DNA from 3 places in the Ruania alba genome. Region 2 is predicted to be linked to each of the others. Evidence: riboswitches for the same ligand, from Rfam matches in the RefSeq annotation. Region 2 holds a riboswitch; each other region holds the start of a gene.
What was found. A riboswitch is a leader RNA that binds a small molecule or an ion and turns the genes downstream of it on or off. The one in region 2 is predicted to bind S-adenosylmethionine.
Positions count from the first base shown of each region.

Region 1 (7,296 bases), on a different contig from region 2:
CCGACCACTACGGACAGGTCACGCAGGTACAGGTGCGCCGTCACTCCCACGAGGGCGATCACCAGCACCGGCAGCCAGTGCCGGCCCAGCAGCTTGCCGGTGGTCACCAGCAGGGCAGTCAGCTCGACGGCGAGCGCCCGGAACGTGAACGGATCACCGACACGCACACCGGCGGAATCGCCGGGGGTGGCAGGTGAGGTCATGGGGCGAGGATAGCGAGCCGCACCAGCGGGCCCGCCGTCACAGGGCAGGCAGCCGCGTGTCCACCCAGGCCAGCACGACGCGGGCATACTCCTGCCGCACCGGCTCGGCGGACAGTGCCAGGTCGTGCCGACCACCCTGGAACCGGCGCACGGTCACGTCCACGCCCAGGCGCGGCGCCCGGTCCCACATGTGCTGCACGTCGAGCACACAGTCCGCACCGGCCAGATCAGCGTCGGTGGGGTGGTCCGGGTGCCCGCTGCGCCCCGCGGTGCACACCAGCACCGGCGCGTGCACGTCCAGCCCGCGCGCGATTCGTGCGTGCCCGCGCCGAATCGCCCGCAACCATCCGGCGTAGACGGGAACGTCCTCGAACGGTTTCCAGGCCAGGTCGTACCCCCACTCGCCGCCGGTGGAGGTGTGCAGGCTGCGCCCGTAGGGCTCGCCCAGGGTGCTCACGCGCAGCACGGGCAGCCACCGCCCGACGGCGTCCAGCACCCGGGTGGTGAGCACCCGGTTCACCCAGGAGGAGTTGAGATCGAACCACGGGCTGTTCAGCACCAGGGCATCGACGCCGCCGTGGTCCGAGGCGTACAGGGAGGCGATCAACCCACCGGTGGAATGGCCGAGCAGCACCACCTCCTCGGCGCCGGCGGCACGGATCTGTGCCAGCGCCAGGCCGATCTCCTCGTCGTAGCGGGACAGATCGGTGACGAAGTTCGGCGTGCGGCCGGGGCGGATGGAGCGCCCGTAGTCGCGCAGGTCGAGGGCGTAGAAGTCGAACCCGGTATCGGTCCACCCCTGGGCGTGCTCGGCCTGGAAGAAGTAGTCGGTGAAACCGTGCAGGTAGAGCACCGCGCGCGGCCGCGAGCCGGCGTCGTCCTGGTGCACCAGGGTGGCCACCGGGTCCGGGTGCGTGCCGTCGGGGCGTAGCTGCAGGGTCTGCTGCACCCAGGGGCCGCCGAGGACGTCCATGCTCATGGCACCGAATCTACGCTGCAACTATCGACTGTCCTGGGAACGGTGCTGCCACATCTCGCACGAAGGTCTCCGGACGCCGTCGATAGTTGACGGGTCAGTGCGTGGCTCCCGCCAGCACGTCGGCCACGCTCGGCGCAGGCCCGCACCCAGTTCCGGCCGCGGCCGTGGCCAGCACGGACGGCGCCCCGGCATCGGCGTGCAGATCGTGCAGCAGCTCGATCGCCTCGGGCAGCTCGCGCTGGTCGTCCTCCGGCTGCCAGCGCCCGTTCACCACGGAGTAGGAGGCCTGCGGGCCCGTGCTCAGGTACTGCGCCACGCCCGCCACCAGCCGGTCCACGTGCTCGGCCGTGCTGCCCAGCCCGATGCTCGCCCGCAGCCCCGCGTCCAGCTCACGTGCGGCCAGCAGGGGATGGGCGCAGAACCTGCCGTCGCGCACGCCTACCCCGTGCTCGGCGGACAGGTAGGCGGCCACCAGGCCGGCGTCGTGGCCGGGCAGGCTGAACGAGACCACCGCGGTCGGGTCGGCCGAGTCCGGCCACAGGCGCAGCACCGCGACCCCATCGATCGCCTCGAGCCCGGTCACCAGACGGTCCCGCAGGGCCGTGTCATGCGCGGCGAGCTCGGCGGTGACCGCCTCCAGCTGGGTACAGGCGACGCCCAGAGCGATCGCCCCGATCACGTTCGGGCTGCCGGCCTCGTGCCGCTGCGGAGCCGGCTCCCAGGTGGTTTCCTCGGCGGTCACGTTCGTCACCGCGCCGCCGCCGGCGAGGTACGGGGTGCCGGCGTCCAGCCAGTCCCGACGCCCCACCAGCGCACCCGCGCCGTACGGGGCGTAGAGCTTATGGCCGGAGATGGCCACGTAGTCGGCGCCGGTGGCCGCCAGTGAGAACGGCCGGTGCGGGGCGAGCTGGGCGGCGTCCACCACCACGCGGGCCCCCGCGCCGTGGGAAACCTGGACTACCTCAGCGATCGGGAGCGCCTCCCCAGTCACGTTCGAGGCGCCGGTCACCGCCACCAGTGCGTACTCGGCGCCGGCCAGCGCCTCGGACAGTGCGTCCAGTGTCTCGGCCACGGTGCCGCGGGCGGCGAGCACGTCCGCGCCGTGGCGCTGCCAGGGGAGCAAGTTGGCGTGGTGCTCGATGTCGAGCACCAGCACCCGGCCGGGCACGCACCCGCCGAGCAGGTTGAGCGAGTCGGTGGTGTTCCGGGTGATCACGACCACGTCCTCGTCACGGGCGCCGGTGAACCGCCCGACGGCGATCCGGGACTGCTCGTAGAGGGCCGTGGACACCTGGGAGAGGTACCCGGCTCCGCGGTGCACGCTCGCGTACAGCGGGAGAGCCCGATCGACGGCGTCCGCCACCGCGCTCAGTGCCGGTGCGCTCGCCGCATAATCCAGGTTCGCGTACGCGATCGAGGTCGCTCCCTCACGGGGGACCGTCAACGGGACTGTCGTGTCAGCGCCGACGAGGGGGAGAACGGGATTCTGGGGCATGTGTTCCTCCGGTGTCCGGACCCCAGGGGGTCCGCGCTTGCCGGACGCCACCTCGACGCCGGCCTGGTCGTCACCCGGGGCACCCCACCGCGGTTGGAGGGTTGCCGGCCAGCTAGCCGGGGCTGATCGCTGGCGCTCATGACCGTCTTGTCTAGGATGCCACAGACACCGGCGTCGGTGAACGGCGTCTCACGAGGTGTCCGTCCGCTGCCGGTCGAAGAGGTGAGATGAGCGCCGACCACCTGCTCGCCGTCGATCTGGGCACCAGCGGTGCACGCGCCGGGGTGTTCACCCCCGACGGCGTCCTGCTGGCCAGGTGCACCTCCGCCTGGTCGCCCCGCTCACCTCGGCCGGGCTGGGCCGAGCAGGACCCGCAGGAATGGTGGGCTCACCTCGTCCGGGTGGTGCGTGGGTGTGTGGCTGCGGCCGGCCTGCCGACCGGCGCGATCGCCGCGATGTCGGTGGACACCACCAGCGCGACCGTGGTGGCAGCCCGCGGCGACGGCACACCGTTGCGCCCGGGCGTCCTCTGGATGGACCTGCGTGCGGTCGAGCAGGCGGAACACCTGAGCGAGACCGCGCCCCCGTATGCCGGTGGACGACCCGTCTCGGCCGAGTGGGGTCTGCCGAAGGTGATGTGGCTGCGCAGGCACGAACCCGAGGTGTGGCGCGCCACCGAGGTGATCTGCGACTGCACCGACTGGCTCACGCACCGGCTCACCGGGCAGTGGAGCATGTCGATCAGTCACGCTGCCGCCAAGTACTTCCATGACCGCACCCGCGGTGGGTGGCCGGTTGAGGTGTATGACCCGATCGAGGGAGCAGACATCCTCGAGCGCTACCCGAGTAAGGTCCTGCACCCCGGTGAGGTGGTCGGCCCGCTCACCGCAGCGGCGGCTGAGGAGCTGGGGCTGCGCCCGGACATCCCGGTCGTCGAGGGTGCGATCGATGCCTATGCCGCCACCATCGGCGTGGGGGTGGTGCGCCCAGGGCAGAGGGCACTGGTGACCGGGTCCTCACACGTGCTGATCGCCCAGACGGACCGGCCGCTGGAGGTACCGGGACTGTGGGGTGCGTTCACGGACGCGATCGCGCCGGGGCGGTTCACCCTCGAGGGCGGGCAGGCTGCCACCGGCACTCTGGTGTCATGGTTCCGGCGGGAGCTCGCGGGGCATGCCGCGGCCGAGGCAGAACGGCGCGGGTGCGACGTCTATGACGTGCTGAACGAACGGGCCGCGGGAATCCCGATCGGCTCCGACGGGCTCGTCGTGCTGGACCACTTCCAGGGCAACCGAAGCCCGCACACCGATCCGTACGCCCGCGGCGTCATCCACGGTTTCGGCCTGCAGCACACCGAGGCGCACCTGTACCGGGCGATCTTGGAGGGCATCTCCTACGGAACCGCCGAGGTGATGGGCGTGCTCGATGAGCACCTGCCGCCGTCGGGAGACGTACGGGTGACCGGCGGACCCGCAGCCAGCCGGCTCTGGATGCAGATCCAGGCCGATGTGCTCGGCCGTCCACTCGTTCTGTCCGACACGCCCGTCGGTTCCCTGCTCGGCACGGCCGTGATTGCCACCGTCGGGGCCGGGGTGTATCCGGATCTCGACCGCGCCACGGACCAGATGGTGCAGCTCGGCGAAGTGGTGCAGCCGGACGCGGCAGCGCACGAGGCCTACCGTTTCCACGCCGAGCAGTACCTGCGCACCTACCCGGCCCTGCGGGAGATCCTCGAGGCGGGAACACGGCACCAGGGGCGATGAACGAGCAGGTGTGGCCCGACTGGGTGCTTCGACCACCGAGGATCCCTTACCCCGCGCACGTGGTGACCGCCACATCCCTTACCCGACCTCCGCCGTCGTACGACTCGAGGTAAGGCCGGCCTCGCGAGGACGGACGTGACCCACCCATCCCGCAATGTCACACCTCAGCACCACAGTGGGTGCCATGCCCAGCACCGAGGAGCACCCGATGGACGCCCACTACGACCTGTTCCACGCCGAGATGGCCGAGCGCAGGGAGCGGCTGCTCACCCAGCTCGCCCCCGGTCGCACCCGCCGCCGGTTGAGCCTGCGCCGGCTGGTGGCCGAGCGGTCCGACGCCCGTACCGCCCGGCTCGGCCGCACCCTCACCCCGAAGGACCTGGAGCGACGCGCCTGAGCCGTGCATGACACGATGACACCCGTGGCACGGGTCGGGTCGGAGATCGCGCTGGTGGCGCGCACTGCGGAGCTCGCTCGCCTGGACGCTGTGTGGCGTCAGGCGGTCGACGGCTCCGCGGGTGCGGTGCTGCTCCCGGGTGAGGCCGGCGTCGGCAAGTCCCGGTTGGTGGCCGAGCTCGCCGATGTGGCCGAGCGTGCCGGCGGCGTGGTTCTCGTCGGGCACTGCGTCGGTCTGGGAGACGCGGCACCCCCGTACCTGCCGGTGGTGGAAGTGCTCGAGCACGTGCGCGAGCTCGAGCCCACGCTCGTGGCCGATGCGCCGGCCCTGACCACGCTGGTGGCGCGCGGCGGAACCGGACGGACCGCGGATCAGTTGCAGGTGTTCGACGCCTTCCTGAACGTGCTTACGGCACTCGCGCAGCGGGCCCCGGTCCTGCTCGTGGTGGAGGACCTGCACTGGGCCGATGCCTCCACCCGGGACCTGCTGACGTTCCTCCTCGCCCGGATGTCCCACGAGGCTCTCGCCGTGGTGCTCACCTACCGCTCGGACGAGCTGCACCGGCGCCACCCGTTGCGGCCGTTGGTGCTGGAGCTGGGCCGGATGCGGCGGGTGGAACGGGTGGACCTGGAGCCCTTCGGCCCCGAGGACGCACGCGACTTCGCCCGCGCTCTGGCGGCCCTGGACGGCGCCGAGCGCAGCCCGGACGAGATCGAGCGGATCGCGCAGCGCTCGGAAGGCAACGCCTTCTTCACCGAAGAGCTGTTGGCGCACGCGGGCGAGGGAACCTCCGGGTTCGCCTCGAGCCCGCTCGCCGATGTGCTGCTCGGACGGATCGAACAGCTCGGCGCCACCGCGCAGCACGTGGTGCGGACCGCCTCGGTGGCGGGGCAGAGCAAACTTCGCCAGTCCACGCTGCTCGCCGTCAGCGGGCTGGACGAGGACGAGCTGGAGCGTGCGCTGCGCGAGTGTGTACAACGGTACGTCCTGGTGGTCGGCGCCGAGGGGGCGCTCGCGTTCCGGCACTCGCTGCTGCGCGAGGCCGTCTATGCGGACCTGCTGCCGGGCGAGCGCGTCCGCACGCACGCCGCCTTCGTGCGCTTGCTCGGTGAGGCGCGCTACCCCGGCTGGCTGGGAGCGCAGGCGCACCACGCTACTCAGGCCGGCGACCTACCGACCGCACTGGTCGCGCACATCGGCGCGGCCCGCGAGGCCGAGGACGTGGCCGCCACGGCGGATGTGCTGAACCATCTCGAGCAGGCCCTGGCGCTGTGGGATGCGGTCCCGGACGCCGCCGCGGCCACCGGCACCGACGAGCTCACCCTGATGATGCGGGCAGCCGATGCGGCAGTGGCCGCCGGCCGGACCGAGCGCGCCGCCGCGTTTCTCCGTTCGGCGCTACGCCTGGCCGGTGCCGGGACGGACACGGTGGTCCGCGCCGCCGTGCTGCGCCGCTTGGCCAAGGTGCACTACGCAGAAGATGAATGGGACGCGGGGAAGCGGGCGATCGCTGAAGCATGGGAACTGATCCGGGACCAGCCGCCGAGCCGGGAGCGCGCCTGGGTGCTCTCGACGCTGGCGATGGGCGTGGTCCCCTCCCCGCAGCATCGCGCCTGGGCGAAGGAAGCCGTGCAGGACGCGCGCCTGGTGGGTGCGGGAGATGCCGAGGCCGATGCCCTGATCTCTCACTCGTACCAGCTGCTGAACGAGAACTCCGACGCCGAGGCCATGGCGGTGCTCGATCAGGCGCGGCTCCGGGCCGCCGAGGTCGGTGCCTTCGAGGTGGAGCTACGGGCACACTTCAACCTCACCGTGGGTGAGTTCGAGCGCGGGCACGTGGCTCTCGCCGCCGAGCACGCGCGCCGTGGGCTGGCTCGAGCCCGGGAAGAGGGGCTCGTCTGGGCCACCTATGGACGCGAGCTGGTCTGGCTGGCCATCCAAGTGTTGTATGCGGCCGGAGCGTGGGACGAGGTGGAACGGCTCGCATCCCCGCCGGGGGAGCGGGCGCCGGACTGGCTCACCCGGGTGATCGCGTGCCAGGCGGCGCTGCTCGCAGCCAGCCGTGGGCGATGGGAGGAGGCCGACCGGCACCTCGAGATCGCCGATGTGCACACCGCCGGCACCGAGGACGAGCAGCTCAAGATCGCGGCGTACGCCAGTGCCGAGCGTGGGCTCTGGCAGCAGCGTGCCGAGGACGTGGTGCGCACGCTGCGCGCGATCGTGAACCGGGTGCTCGCTGCGAGCGGCCCACCGCCGTTGCACCTGTTGCGGATCGGGGCGCTGGGCGTGACCGCCGCCGCCGACCTGGCGGCGCAGGCCCGGCGGCGGCACGCCGAGGATGCGGTGGCTGAGGCCGTCAGTTCCGGTGAGTGGTTCGCCGAGGTCGTCTCCAGAGCGTGCGCTGAAGGGCTCCCGCGGGGCGCGACGATCGGGCCCGAGGGGCGGGGGTGGGTCGCGCG
Region 1 is NZ_FNTX01000002.1:1,501,316-1,508,611, forward strand. It holds gene BLU77_RS17110 (hypothetical protein) at 1-203, opposite strand, end outside; gene BLU77_RS17115 (alpha/beta hydrolase) at 241-1,182, opposite strand; gene BLU77_RS17120 (aminotransferase class V-fold PLP-dependent enzyme) at 1,277-2,677, opposite strand; SAM riboswitch class IV at 2,706-2,821, opposite strand; gene BLU77_RS17125 (FGGY-family carbohydrate kinase) at 2,905-4,440, shown strand; gene BLU77_RS17130 (hypothetical protein) at 4,625-4,837, shown strand; gene BLU77_RS17135 (helix-turn-helix transcriptional regulator) at 4,862-7,296, shown strand, end outside.
Region 1: linked by a shared signal. The riboswitch ahead of BLU77_RS17120 (aminotransferase class V-fold PLP-dependent enzyme) and the one ahead of BLU77_RS09370 (LLM class oxidoreductase) in region 2 are both predicted to bind S-adenosylmethionine.

Region 2 (7,296 bases):
GACATCGACCGGGCCACGGCGCTGGACGCGGCCGGCCTGCGTGGTGAAGCAGTGGCGCTGCTGCGCGATGTGGCGGCGCGCCTGCATGGCAGCGGGCTGTGGCGGCTCCAAGCCGATGTCGACCTGCACCTGGCTCGCCAGCTCGGCGACGACGAGTCGCTGGGAGCCGCTGAGCGCGCGGTGCGTCGCAACCGTGAGCACGGCAACGCCGTCGATGCCGACGAGGCGCGCGCGGTGGTCATGCTCAGCAGGTGCCGCAGCGCGAGGCCACCGAGCCCGCACAGCGTGGAGACTCTCGCCGACCGGCTGGAGCGGGCCGGACGCCGGCACACGGCGACCGCGCTGCGGATGCGCGCCGCCGGCCTGCGCGGGGCAGAGCCCCGGCTCCCGGACAGTGAGGAGCCGCTGACCGTCCGCCTGCTTGCCGGTGAGGTCGCGGCTGAGGTGGCGTTGCGAGCCGGCGACACCGATGCGGCTCTGAGTGCGGCAGCGGCTGCGATCGACGAGCTCGACCGGTGGCAGCGCGGAATCGGCAGCCTCGAGCTGCAGTCGGTGAGCCGGCGGTTGGGGGCGCGGGTGATCAGGCTCGGCCAACGCGCCGCACATCTGAGCGGGGATCCTCAGGACCTGCTCACCTGGTCCGAGCGAGCTCGTGAGCTGGTGGCTCGCGTTCCTGCCACCCGACCGCCGGAGGAACTCGGCAACCTGCTGGCCGACTTGCGCCAACTCGGTCCGGACGGTGATCCCGCCGCGCGGTTGCAGCTGGTCGCCCAGATCCGCCACGGACGGTGGTTGGCCGCAGCGGATCTTCCGACTGGTGCGCTCGTCACGGTGCAGGCGGTGCGTGAACGGGCGGCGGGAGAACGAGCCGGACGCTACGTGACACTGATGGAGATCGAGGGCCGCCTCATCGCCCTCACGCTCGGCGACCGCGAGGAGATCCTCGACCTCGGCGAGTGGGCACACATGGCGCGCCTCCTCGGGGGTCTCAGCGCGGACCTGACGATGGCAGCACAGCTCGCGACCCCCGTGGTGCGGGCCGCTCTCCAGGAGCGGATCGAGGCGTTCGACCACATCCTCGAGCCCGCGCTATGCGGGGCGTCCTCGCTCGTCGTCACCGCCCCGGCGGTGATGGCTCGGATGCCGTGGGGCCAGCTGCCGAGCACTGCGGACGTCCCGGTGACCGTGCCGACCTCGGCGAGCGCCTGGCTGCGCAACGGCGATCGGCACGACCCGATCGGCGACGTCGGAGTCGTCGTCGGGCCCGGTACCCGCACCGGAAGCGCGGAGGCGGACGTGGTGCGCCAGCGATGGCACACGCACACGGTGACGGCAGGGGACCGGTGCCACGACGCCGAGGCCCTCGCTGCGGACGTGGATCTGCTGCATGTGAGCGCCCACGGTCAGGACCGGGAGGCGCACCCACTGTTCGCCTCCTTGCAGCTGACCGACGGCGACCTGTTCGGACACGACGTCGAGCTCTTCGGTCGGGTGCCGCCCGTGGTGGTCCTCTCCGCGTGCGGGGCAGCCGGTGGCTCGCTCGGGATGGCGCGGGCGTGGCTGCACGCGGGAGCGCGCACTGTGGTGGCGGCGCCGGCCGACATCGCCGAGACGGCCGCGCTCGAGCGATTCTCCCGGCTGCACGAGTTGCTCGCCGGCGGGCGCAGCCCGGCCGAGGCGGTCGCGACGGCGTTCGGTGGCGACGCGCTCGACTGTGCCGTGCAGTGCTACGGCACCGGGTGATCTGTGACGTCTCTCACGTCTCACGATTTGGTTGACACGTCATCCAAACCGTCCGTAGAGTACTGACCAAGGTCTTGAGTGTCAGCGAGACGGCCCCGGCCAGCTGACCGGCAACCCTCCTGTGCGGTGGGGTGCCCCGGGTGACGACCTGGCCCCGGCCAACTGGTGCGGGGCAAGCGCAGCACCGCAGATGCGGTGAACGAGAGAAGGACACCTCAGCAGATGATCCAGGACTGGACCACAGTGCCCGAACGGCCCGCACTGAGCGTCACCCCCTGTGTCATGTGCTGTTGTCGCATGCCGGCCTGAGCCGAGCTCCATCCGATGTCTCGGGCGTTCTTGCCCCTTCGGCATCACCCTCGGTCCCCAGGTGCACACCTGCCGGTGGCGTGACACCACCAGCGTGCATCAGGCGATCGAGCCCCCGGCCTCTCGCTGAAAAGGACACTTCCCATGTCTGCTGCATCCGCTGCTCGTCCCACCTCCCTGATCGCCCTCGATCTCTCCGGCGCCGGCGCACCGCGCGAATGGCGCCGCGCTGAGGACTCCGACGCCGAGTCCTTCATCATGGGTCGCCTCGCCGGGCTCGCCTCCCTCGCCGACAAGGGCGGGGTCGACGTGCTGGCCTTGGACGAGACCTTCCACGCCGCCGGCCAGCGTCGCCGGGACGACTGGCTCGACGGCGCCGTCGCCGCCTCCCGCCTCTCCCGGCACACCTCCTCGGCCACCCTGGTGGCGACGGTGCCGCTGACCGGGAGCCGCCCGGACCACGTCGGCGGAGCGGTCGCCAGCGTGCACCGCGCCTCGGCCGGTCGTGCCGGCTGGCAGCTTGAGGTCGCCGAGTCCGGCACGCGTAGCCTGCGCGCGGTCGAGTCCGTGATCGGCACGTGGCCCACGACGGCGGAGCGCACCAGTGCCACGACCCGCCCCCAGGTGGTGGTTCCGGTGCGTACCCCAGTGGACGGTGAGCTCGCCGCCGCGCGCGGCGACATCGCCCGGATCAGCGTGGCCACCTTCGAGGAGGCCCGGGCCGCCCGGACCGCGATCCGTGAGGCTGCCGCCGAGTGGGGCCGCGACCCCGACGATGTGCAGGTGCTCGTCGATGTGCACGCCGTGATCTCCGCCGACGCCCCGAGTGCGCGGGCTCGATGGGACCTGCTCACCTCGCTGGAGACCCAGCCGCGACAGGTGCCGCTGCGCTCGATCGGAACCGCGACCGACCTCGCCGACCTGTGGGCCACCTGGGTACACGGGGAGCCGCCGACGGGTTCACCGTGATCCCCGCCTCGGTGCCCACCGACGTGGTCGCACTGGTGCAGGAGGTCATCCCGCAGCTGGAGGCCCGCGGACTGCGCAAGCCGCGCACCGCCGCGGTGGACACGGCGCCGGCACGTCGCACGACTCGCCGCACTCCGGCACGTCAGCGCAGCCACGCCACCGCCTGACCAGAATCCGACGTCGACCTGGAGGTCGTGGCGCCTCGGTGTGAGGCGGGCGACAGCCGGCCGACGTCGGATTCTGCGGATCAGGGCGTAGCATTGCTGCTGCGGTCGGGCTTCGGCGTCGACCAGGGCATGGCGCGCACCAGCGGTGGGGTGGTGCGCACACCGTCGCACCCTGGAGCATGAATGTCCCCGCTGAGTTCCTACCGGAACCTGTTCTCCCTCACCGGCGCGATCTACGTGATCATCGCCTTCCTCGCCCGCCTCCCGCTGGCGATGTCGCAGATCGGTGCGCTGCTGCTGGTCTCAGCGGTGACCGGTTCCTACGGTGCCGGTGGTGCCGCGGCCGGTGCGACCGCCGTCGTGAACGCGGTGGCCTCCCCACTGGCCGGTGCGCTCACCGACCGGGTGGGACAGCGCCGGGTGCTGCTCGTGCAGTCGGTGGTGGGCGCCGCCGGACTGATCTGGCTCGTGCTCGCTGCCGCGAGCTACACCTCGGGCGAAGCGTGGTGGCCGCTCGTGCTGATCGCGGGTGCCAGCGGCGCGTTCCTGCCTCAGGTCGGGACGATGGCGCGGGTGCGATGGCGCCCGATCGCACGACGTTCGGGCAGGGCGGAGCAGCGGATGGTCGATGCAGCCTTCTCCTACGAGGGCGCAGCCGACGAGGCCAGCTTCGTGCTCGGGCCGGCCCTGGTCGGGGTGGTGGCGGCGATTCTGAACCCGTCTGCGGCGTTGATCACCGCTGGTGTGCTGCTCGGCGTGTTCGGGCTGTGGTTCGCCCTGCACCCCACGGCCACGGTGGTGCCGAAGCCGGACCGTTCGGTCGCTGCGGTGCGGTTGCCGGCGGTGCTGTTCGTGCTGGTGTTCGCCCAGCTCACAATCGGGATGATCTTCGGGTCGGTCCAGGCGGGGGCTTCGGTGCTCGCCACCGAGGCGGGGGAGCCGGGCCTGACTGGTCTGCTGCACGCGTTGCTCGGGATCGGTTCGGTGACGGCCGGTCTGGCCGTCGTCGCGGTGCCCGAGGCGTTCCGGTACGAGAATCGACTGCGTCTGTTCACGGTTGCTCTGGCGGTACTGAGCCTGCCGCTGCTGCTGGTGTCCTCCATCGGCGGGCTCGTCCCGGTGCTGGTCGTCCTCGGCCTCGCCGTCGCCCCCTCGATGATCACCACCTTCACCCTGGCTGAGCGGATCAGTCCGCCGAGCCGGCTCGGTGCCGCGATGACGTTGCTCGCCGCTGCGACCGGCCTCGGGTACGCGATCGGCTCGAGCGCGGCCGGGCGGCTCGCCGACTGGGGCGGGTACACCCCGGCCTTCGCCGTCACGATCGTGGGGGCGTCTTCAGCCGCGATCATCTCGCTGGCCGGTGCGCGAGCCCTCCGTCGAGCGCAGAGCACCAGGCTCCCGCGCGAAGCGACCAGCTGAGTCGACGGTGATGCGTCAGGCCCCGCGATATGGGCACCTCACCCGACGTATCACCGTCGTCCCGGTCGCGGCGAGTGAGTGCCGGCGGGTCGTATCCTGGCGGGATGAGCGTGGATACTCAGGACCCGACCCAGGTCACGGACGAGCAGGCGACTGCTGGTGTCGGTGACCTTGCCCGTGCTGCGAAGGGTGCCGCCCGGACGCTGCGCAACGCCACCAGTGCCACCAAGGACGCTGCGCTGCATACGCTGGCCGACGCACTGGAAGCAGAGCAGGCCACCATCCTGGCCGCCAACACCGTCGATACCGAGCGCGAGGCCGCGAACGGGATGAGCCCAGGGTTGGTGGACCGCCTCCGCCTCACCCCGGATCGAATCACCGGCATCGCTGACGCTCTCCGCGAGCTCGCCGGGCTGCCCGATCCGGTCGGGGAGGTGGTCCGGGGCCAGACGCTGCCCAACGGGCTCACGGTGCGCCAGCTGCGGGTGCCGATGGGCGTCGTCGGGATGATCTACGAGGCGCGACCGAACGTGACGGTGGACGCCGCCGGTCTGGCGCTGAAGAGCGGAAATGCGGTGCTGCTGCGCGGCGGGTCGGCTGCGGCGGCGAGCAACGAGGCGATCGTGACGATCCTGGGTGATGCCCTGGTCTCGGCGGGGCTGCCGCGCGAGGCGATCCAGTCCGTCGACGCCTACGGTCGTGCCGGCGCCCGCGCCCTGATGCGTGCCCGCGGGCTGGTCGACGTGCTCATCCCACGCGGCGGGGCCGGACTCATCCAGACGGTGGTGACCGAGTCGCTGGTCCCGGTGATCGAGACCGGGGTGGGCAACTGCCATCTCTACGTGGACTCCACGGCCGATGTCGCCCAGGCCGTGCAGATCCTGCTGAACGCGAAGACCCAACGGGTGGGCGTGTGCAATGCCGTGGAGACGTTGCTGGTGCACGCCGACGCCGCAGAGACGTTCCTGCCCGCGGCGCTGACCGCGCTCGACTCTGCTGGTGTGCGGTTGCACACGGACGAGACCTCGGCCGCCTGTGCTCCGCCGTCGGCCGATGTGGTGCCGGCCACCGATGAGGACTGGGGCACCGAGTATCTGAGCATGGACATCGCGGTGCGCGTGGTGCCGGACCTGGATGCCGCGCTGGAGCACATCCGCACCTGGAGCTCCGGGCATACCGAGGCGATCTGCTCTCAGGACGTGCGTGCCGTGCAACGGTTCACCGCTGAGCTGGACTCCGCGGCGCTGCTGGTGAACGCCTCGACACGGTTCACCGACGGCGGCCAGCTCGGTCTGGGGGCCGAGATCGGGATCTCCACCCAGAAGTTGCATGCTCGCGGACCGATGGGTCTGGCCGAGCTCACCACGACCACGTGGATCGTGCAGGGCGACGGACACGTGCGTCCGTGAACTGCGCAGACCGCTCACCGTCATGGGCGGGTCGTGCGAGAATGAGCACTCGCGTTGTTGGTTGATGATGAAGGAGGACGACGTCGATGCGCAGCTCTCTGCTGACCTTCGCCGCCGAGCAGGGTGAGGCCGCCGCTGAAGGACTTCAGCCCCTCGGGTTCGGGATGATCACCTTCGGCATCCTGATGTTCCTGCTCCTGGTCACGCTCGCGTTCCGGAGCCTGGGCACTCGCAACCGACAGCGCTGAGGTGCCTGTGGGTCCTGACGCCACGCGGAGCCTGGGATGATTGCCGCGACACCCGCGCCGACCCGGGTGGGCATCATGGGCGGCACGTTCGACCCGATCCACCACGGACACCTCGTCGCCGCCAGTGAGGTGGCGGACGAGTTCGGGTTGGACGAGGTGGTGTTCGTGCCTACCGGTGCGCAGCCGTTCAAGCTCGACCGGGACGTCACGCTCGCCGAGCACCGATACTTGATGGCAGTGATCGCGACGGCGTCCAACCCACGCTTCACCGTCTCCCGGGCCGATATCGACCGCTCCGGCGTGACATTCACGATCGACACCCTGCGGGACCTGCATGCGGTGTACCCCGATGCGGAGCTGTTCTTCATCACCGGCGCCGATGCGCTCGGCCAGATCCTGCAGTGGAAGGACGCTGACGCGTTGTGGGACCTCGCGCACTTCGTCGGCGTCACCCGGCCCGGTCACCATTTCGACACGGATGATCTTCCGAAGGGGGAGTACTCGTTGCAGGAGATTCCCGCGATGGCGATCTCGTCGACGGACTGCCGTGAGCGCGTGCAGGCCGACAAGCCCGTCTGGTACCTGGTTCCGGACGGCGTGGTGCAGTACATCGGCAAGCACGGGCTCTACAAGGATCCGAGCTCGTACCAGCACCCGACGGAGGACCAGTCGTGAGCGAGACACCCACCGGGGGGCTGGGCGAACGTCGTCGCCGGCGGGAGGCCGAGCGGGCGCGGGCCGCCGCTGCTGAGCCGCCGATGACGCGCCGGGAGCGGCGCGCGCTGGAGGAAGCGCTCGCCAGTGGCGCGATCCGGCTCACGGAGTCCGGCTATGAACCGACCGGGGAGATCCCGACGACGACGTCGGGTCAGCACGCGCTCACCCCGGAGCAGGTGCAGGAGCGGACGGAGACCGATCAGTCAGCTCCGGTCGACGACGGGGAGTCGGGCGACGCGACTATCGTCGAGCCTGAGCCTGAGCCTGAGCCTGAGCCTGAGCCTGAGCCTGAGCCTGAGCCTGAGCCTGAGCCTG
Region 2 is NZ_FNTX01000001.1:2,031,133-2,038,428, reverse strand. It holds gene BLU77_RS09375 (CHAT domain-containing protein) at 1-1,743, shown strand, start outside; SAM riboswitch class IV at 1,814-1,928, shown strand; gene BLU77_RS09370 (LLM class oxidoreductase) at 2,197-3,021, shown strand; gene BLU77_RS22025 (hypothetical protein) at 3,033-3,188, shown strand; gene BLU77_RS09360 (MFS transporter) at 3,372-4,607, shown strand; gene BLU77_RS09355 (glutamate-5-semialdehyde dehydrogenase) at 4,712-6,016, shown strand; gene BLU77_RS22020 (hypothetical protein) at 6,103-6,264, shown strand; gene nadD (nicotinate-nucleotide adenylyltransferase) at 6,301-6,939, shown strand; gene BLU77_RS22330 (hypothetical protein) at 6,936-7,296, shown strand, end outside.

Region 3 (7,296 bases), on a different contig from region 2:
CCGTTCGGGAAGCCGAGCTGGCCATCGCGATCGACCACGACCCCGGCGTGGCGCGGGCCGCCGGAGAGCGCGCCTCGGCCATCGCGAACCGCCTCGGCCTCGCTGATCTCGCCATCGTTGGAGAGGCCCTTCAAGGTCTCGCGATGACCGGAGCCGGGGATGTCGCGGCCGGCACCGTTCTGCTGGACAGTTCGGTCGCGGCGGCCACCTCGGGTGACGTGCCCGACCCAATGTGGATGGGCAAGATCTGCTGCTGGCTGATCGCCGCGTGCACCTTGAACAACGACGTCTCCCGTGCGGCTGACTGGTGCCGGCGGGTGGAGACGATCTGCGTCCAACGTGGGCTCACACCGCTGTTCAACGTCTGCCGCAGCCAGCACGCGTCGGTCCAGGTCGCCTGCGGATCCTGGCACGACGCGGAACGTGAGCTGACCGCGGTGCTGGAGCGCCTGTCCACCTCCCGGCGCGTCTCACGCCTGGAGGCCGTCGCGCAGCTGGGCGAGCTGCGCCGTCGGCAGGGGCGGTTCGACGAGGCCGAGGCGCTCTTCGCGCAGGCCGAGTTCCACCCCCTCTCCATCATCGGACAGGCACGCATGCAGCTCGCCCGCGGCGACGCCACGAACGCCTGGACCGCCATCCGCGGGCTGCTCCACCGACTGCCCGCGCACGGTCGGATGGCGCGCGCCGAGGTGCTCCCTTCGGCAGCCGTGATCGCCACGGCGGCCGGCGAGGCCGAAGCCGCCGGCGCGTATGTGGCCGAGCTGCGCCAGATCGCAGAGTTCACCGGGAGCCGGTCACTGACGGCGGCAGCGTCAGCGGCCGGCGCACTGCTCGTCGGTCCCGCGGAGGCTGTCCCGATGCTCACCGAGGCCGTGCAGGCTTTCGACGCGGAGGGGTTGCGCTTCGACGAGGCGCACACGCGCCTCGCGCTCGCCGAAGCGCTCGCAGCCACCGGGGACAGGAGCGCTTCCCGGCGCCATCTCAGCCACGCGCTGCAGGTGCTCTCGGAACTGTCAGCCGGGGATGACCTCGCCCGTGCCCGCCGGCTCGTGCGCGCCCTCGACCTTCCCGGGGCCAGCCCCCTGACGGCTCGGGAGCGTGAGGTGCTCACCCTGGTGGCGCGCGGGATGAGCAACGCGGAGATCGCGGCTGCCCTCGTCCTGAGCGAGCACACGGTGCATCGTCACGTGGCGAACATCCTCACCAAGCTCGGGCAGACCTCACGGACGGGTGCCGCCACCCACGGGCTGCACACCGGCCTGATCTGAGAATCGCACGTCAATCTGGTTGTTGCGCCTGCCCGACTCAATCGCCAGATCGACGTTTCATTTCAGAAGGTGCGCAGTGCCTGGGTCAGGTCCGCCTGCAGGTCCGCCACCTCTTCCAGCCCCACCGAGAGGCGCACCGTGGAGTCGGTGATCCCGACGGCGTAACGCTCCTCCCGGGCGATCTTGGAGTGGGTGGTGGTGGCTGGGTGGGTGATGAGCGACTTCGCGTCGCCCAGGTTGTTCGAGATGTCCACCAACTGCAGGGAGTCGAGGAAGGCGAAACTGCGGGTCTTGATCTCCTCCGGGGAGCCGTCAATGTCCAGGTCCAGGGTGACCACGGTGCCTCCGCCGGTCATCTGTTCCTTCGCCAGGGCCACCTGAGGGTGGGAGTCCAGGAAGGGGTAGCGCACCCCGCGCACCCTCGGCCGGCTCTCCAACCACTGCGCCATCTCCAGCGCGGCGGCGGTCTGTGCCCGCACCCGCACCGCGAGCGTCTCCAGGCCCTTGAGCAGCACCCAGGCGTTGAACGGGCTCAACGAGGGGCCGGTGTTGCGGATCATCTGCTTCACCGGGCCCTCCACATAGTCCCGGGGCCCGAGAATCGCACCGCCGAGCACCCGGCCCTGGCCGTCGATGTGCTTGGTGGCCGAGTACACCACCACGTCCACACCGAACTCGAGCGGCTTCTGCAGGATCGGGGTAGCGAACACATTGTCGAGGATCACCGTGGCACCGGCGGCGTGCGCGAGCTCGGTCACCGCCGCCACATCCACGATGTCCTGCATCGGGTTCGAGGGAGTCTCGAAGAGCACCACATCGGCCGGGGTGGCCAGCGCGGCCTGCCATTCCTCGATGCGGTGGGCGTTGACGTAGTCGACCGTGACGCCCCACTTGCCGAGGATGTCGTTGAGCACCACGAAGGTGGACCCGAACAGCGCGTTCCCGGCCACGATCCGGCTGCCCGAGGAGACCAGCGCCGCGAGCGAGGTGAACACGGCGGACATGCCGGTCGCCGTCGAGAAGCACGCCTCGGCGCCCTCGATCAGGCGCAGGCGCTCCTCGAACGCGGAGACGGTGGGGTTGCCGTACCGGGAGTAGATGAACCGGTCGGCCTCACCGAGGAAGGCCGCCTCGGCGTCGGCCGCTCGGTCGTAGGTGTACCCCTGGGTGAGGAACAGTGGCTCGGAGGTCTCCCGGAACTCGGTGCGCTGCTGACCGCCGCGGACGGCGAGCGTGGCCGGGCCGAGCCCGTCGGGCAGGGACGACTGCGGGCGGGGATCACTCACTGAATTTCCCCGCTCAGCTCTGCACCCAGGGCAGCCCGTCCGCGCGCCACCCCTTGAACCCGCGGTGCCCCTCGGTGTCGGTGGGGCCCTCGAACCCGTCGGTCACGTTGTAGGCCGGGCCGAAGCCCGCAGCGGTCGCGGCCTCGGCGGCGGCGATGGAGCGCTGCCCGGAGCGGCAGATGAACACCAGCGGCTTCCCGTCGCCGGGCTCGTACCCGGCCTCGGTGAGCTGGTCGATGAAGCGGGCGTTGCGGGCGCCGTCGGGGAAGGTGTTCCACTCCACCAGCGCGGTGGGCCGGTCGATCGGCCGGGTGTTCGGTACGCCCACGAACGACCACTCGGCGCGGGTGCGCACGTCCACCAGCGCAGCGTCGGAATGGTCGATCAGGAACTGCCAGGCGTCCGTCGGGGTGAGGTCTCCTGCGTACGTCATATCTCCTCCATCGGGTTCTGGCGGTAGCACCGGAGTGGTTGCTGCAGCGTCATCGAGCCAGATCTCTCAGCTGCTCTGGATGGGTCCCGAGCATGGTAGGCGCCGATGCGCGGACCTGTCACGTCAGGTCACATCGCGGGCAGCGAGTCTGACACACCACCGGCAGAGTGACACACCGCCGTCGGTGGGTCAGACGGGCCACGGTGGTTCCCACGATCGTGCAACACCGGCCGCCGTCGGAACACACACCACATGAGAGGAGCGGAGGGCACGCATGCGCAACGCAGGACTGATGACCATGGCGGGGTGCGCCGTCGGCGTGCTCGTCCTGACCGCCTGCGGGCAGACGGCCCCGGATGCTGGGACTGCCGCTCCCGGGGCCGGCGCGGCCGACGGTCTCCCGGCGTGTGAAACGGCGGAGGTGCTGCGCGCACCGGAGGGGGACTACCGCGACGAGCCCGTGTACGTGGGCAACGACCAACCGGTGGAGCAGGTGCAGGCATGGGCGCTCGACCTGCCGGGGTTCGCCGGGGTGTGGATCGACCGCGAGCGCAACGGCTGGGTCACGGTGGCGTTCACCGAGGACGTCGACCAGCGCCGTGCCGAGGCCGCGGAGCAGTTCCCCGATGAGGGTGTGGCGGTGGTCGCGGCCGAGCACACCGAAGCCGAGTTGACCGCACTGGCCGATCGCATCCATACCGAGACACCCGAGGGCGTGCTGTTGAGCTCGGGGTGGCGATCGACCGCGGGGGGTGTCGGTGGAGGTGACGGCGCTCACCGAGGAGAACCTCACGGCGCTGGAGCCGTTCGCGACTGAACCGATCTGTGTCTCCGGCCGCCACCCGGCCGACATCGTGCCGGCCGGCGATCAGCCGACCGAGGGTGAGGGCTGGCGCCTCCTCGGCGACGAGCACACCGGTGAGGTCTACCGCACCGGAGTGGCCACCACTCTCGCCCAGTACGAGCAGCTTTGGGACCGCGCAGGGATGAGCGGTGAGCGTCCGGAGGTGAGCTTCACCGACGAGATCGTGGTGTGGTTCGGGGCGATGTACGGCTCCAGCTGCCCGATCCGGCTCGACGGGGTGGCCGTGACCGATGGCGTGCTGCACGGGCAGATCGTGGTCCCCGGCAGCCCCGGTGCCTGCACCGACGACGCCAACCCGCACTCCTACCTGGTGGCGGTGGAGCGGGCGATGCTGCCGGCCGGCCCGTTCCACGTGCAGCTCAGCGCCGACCACCCGCCGGCCGGGGTCCCCGAGGAACGCACCGTGGTGGACGTGGGCCTGCGGGAGCCGGGCAGCACCGCCACCGACGACCAGCTCGGCACCGACGAGAACCTCATCGACGCCGCCGACGAGCCACAGCCGGCCGGACCGGGCGGGGTGATCGAACCCGGCTATCCCTGGCCCTACCGGCTCGAGCTGGGCACCGCGTGCGGGATCTCCCGGCTCGGCCCGCTCAACGGGGTCACCTGGGTGACCGACACTCGGGACCTGCCCGCCGCGTGGGAGGCGGCGCGCGAGGGCGAGACCGTGGTGGTGGAGGTCCTGCTGACCGAGCGCACCAGCGCCGGTGGGCCGTCCCTGACGGCGACCGTGGGCGCGGACGACGTGGCCTACCGGCCGCTCCGGTCCGGCGACCCCGCCGACTGCTGAGCCACTCGGGCGTACGGCCCCGGCGGAGGGCACCACCGGAGCCGCTGTCCTATGCTCACCGGATGGCCCTGCTGCGTGCGCCGAACCAGTTCTCGCCGGCCCCGGCGGGCGGTCCGACGACGCCGTCGTGCTGCGGGTGCTGCTGTTGCTGCTGCTGCGCAGGCACAGCGGTGGCGGCCTCGGTGGCACTGCCGTTGCTGCTTGCCCAGATCACCCGGCCGGGCGAGCCGCCGAGCCCGCCGGCGCCGTCCGAGGTGCCGGCGCCGTACCCCACCCCACCGGTCCACCCGGTCGCGGCGCCGGAACCACGGCCCGGCCGCACCGGTGGGCTCGTGATGGCCGCGCTCGCACTGCCGCTCGGCATCGCCGTCGCGCTGCTGGGCTTCGCGACAGACGACTCGTCCGGCATCATGATCACGGCCACCCTCGGTCTGCTGCTCACGGCCGGCCTGGCGATCGGCGGGTATCGGCTCGCCGGGGCATCCGGCCCGGCCGCGGTCGCGGTGCCCCTGCTGGTGCTCGCCGTCGGCGCAGGCGTGTTTGTCGCCGAGGTCGCGTTGTGGCTGCTGCTCTTCAACGAGGAGAGCGCCGTACTCGCGATCATCGGCATCGTCGCCATCCCCGTCCTGACGATCGCGGGGATCCTCGGTATCAGTGCCGCGCTGCGCAAACAGCGCGCCGGCCGATGACGACGCCCGCCAGTGACCGTCCGGTCGTCGGCGCACCCGGGTGGCGGCTGAGCGACGAGGGCGGCTACCTGGTGGCCACCGCCGGGCCGGACGAGGTGTGGGTGGTCGACGACGTTCCCGGCACGATCGCCGACGAGCTGGCCGCGTGCTGGTCACCGGAGCCGCCCACACCTGCCGGCCTCTCCCCCGCCGCCCGCCTCGCCGTGGAGCAGCTGCGCGCGATCGGGATGTTCGGCACACCCGTCACGCTCAGCCCGCTCACACTCGCCCTGGCGTTCGCGGGTGCCGACTCCCCCGACTTCCGCACGGCGTTCGCCGGGCTCTGCCACACCCAGGGCTGGCAGCTCAGCCAGGACCGGCCCGACGGCGGTCCACCCGGCGCCGCGGACGTCGTCACCGTCGTGGTGCGCACCACTGCCACGATGCAGGCGACGGCGGAGCTCACCTCCCCGTTGGTGCGTTCCGGTGCGCTGCACGTGCTGTGCGACCTGTCCTCGGCGCACACGGTCGCCCTCGGCCCGTTCGTGGCGCCGGGGCACAGCGCCTGCGTCGGATGCCTCGCCGGCCGGGTGCAGAGCAGGTGGGGTGATCCGGCACCACCTGAGGAGCCCGGCGCGGCCTCCCTGCCCGGCTCCCAGGTGGCGGCCGGGCTGCTCGCCCGCCAGCTCGAGCTCGCCGTGGCGGGGCGCTTCCCGCTCGTGGACGCCTGCGTCTCGATCGACCTGGACACCCTGGACGCCGGCCGGAGCCCGTGCCTGCGCAGTGCCCAGTGTGGGTGGTGCGGCGGAGTGGTCACGGACGGGCGGCTCAGCCTGCCGTGGGCGCCGTGACGTTGCTCCGGCCGGTCCATGCCGCCGACGGGACGGGCGGTGGGTCGACACCAGGAGCCCTGCTGGAGCGGGCGGTGGGGTGGCGGTGCGGCACGGCGGTCTCGGTGGACCGGGTGCCCCGCACTCCCGCCGACCCGCCGATCGTGCAGTACTCGGCCCGGTACGGCCCGGCGGACGATCGCACTCCCGCCGGCGGCGCCGCCACGAACACCGACCAGGCTCGCTCCGCGGCGGTCGGCGAACTGCTGGAGCGGTATGCGGCTGCCTCGTTTCCGCTCCCTCTGCGTTCTTCCGCCTCCGTGCCACCCGAGGAGCAGCTCGGTCACGACGACTTCACCCTGCACTCGGCACAGCAACGTGCGCACCCGGGCTTCCCGCACCACGACAGCTACGCCTCCGACCGGCTGACCCAGGTGTTCCGGTTGCGCGACAACACCCCGATGTGGGTGCCGGCCAACCTGGTGAGCAACGACCCCTCCCTGGGCCACCTCGCGACCTCGAACGGTCTCGCCGCCGCACCGACCAGCATGCTGGCGCTGCTGCGGGCCACCCAGGAGCTGATCGAGCGGGACGCGCTGGTGACGACGTGGCTGCACGGTGTGCCAGCTCGGCAGGTGCCAGTGCCACCGCAGACCCTGGCTGCGCTGGGCGGCGGCGACGGCTTCGCGCTCACCGCGCTCGACCTCACGCCGGCGTTCAGCCCGCACCCGGTGGCCGCCGTGTTCGGGTCAGCGCCGCTCGCCGGCCGGGACCGGCACAGCATCGGCCTGGCGTGCCGGTCCACCTTCACCGACGCTGCCACGAAGGCCGCGCTGGAGTGGGCGCAGGGGGTCAGCTTCGCCGGGGTGAACAGCCCGACGGCGCCGCCGCCACCCGAGCCGGAGGATGTCACCTCCTTCGACGAGCACGCCGTCTTCTACACCCGGCGTCCGGACCTGTGGCATGCGCTGCCGGTCTGGGACGGTCCGGTGGCCGGAGCCACCCCGGGCACCGGCACGGTAGCGGTGTCCGACCAGCTCGCCGAGCTCGTCACCGCCCTGGACGGTGCCGGGGTGGACCTCTTCTACCGAGACCTCACCCTGCCGGACCTGGCCGGGTGCGGGGTGCGGGCGGTGCGGGTGCTCAGCCCCCAGCT
Region 3 is NZ_FNTX01000002.1:1,510,078-1,517,373, reverse strand. It holds gene BLU77_RS22970 (response regulator transcription factor) at 1-1,268, shown strand, start outside; gene BLU77_RS17175 (O-succinylhomoserine sulfhydrylase) at 1,331-2,554, opposite strand; gene BLU77_RS17170 (rhodanese-like domain-containing protein) at 2,568-2,987, opposite strand; SAM riboswitch class I at 2,992-3,073, opposite strand; gene BLU77_RS17165 (hypothetical protein) at 3,262-3,804, shown strand; gene BLU77_RS17160 (hypothetical protein) at 3,752-4,642, shown strand; gene BLU77_RS17155 (hypothetical protein) at 4,698-4,964, opposite strand; gene BLU77_RS17150 (hypothetical protein) at 4,978-5,331, shown strand; gene BLU77_RS22210 (TOMM precursor leader peptide-binding protein) at 5,328-6,161, shown strand; gene BLU77_RS17145 (YcaO-like family protein) at 6,158-7,296, shown strand, end outside.
Region 3: linked by a shared signal. The riboswitch ahead of BLU77_RS17170 (rhodanese-like domain-containing protein) and the one ahead of BLU77_RS09370 (LLM class oxidoreductase) in region 2 are both predicted to bind S-adenosylmethionine.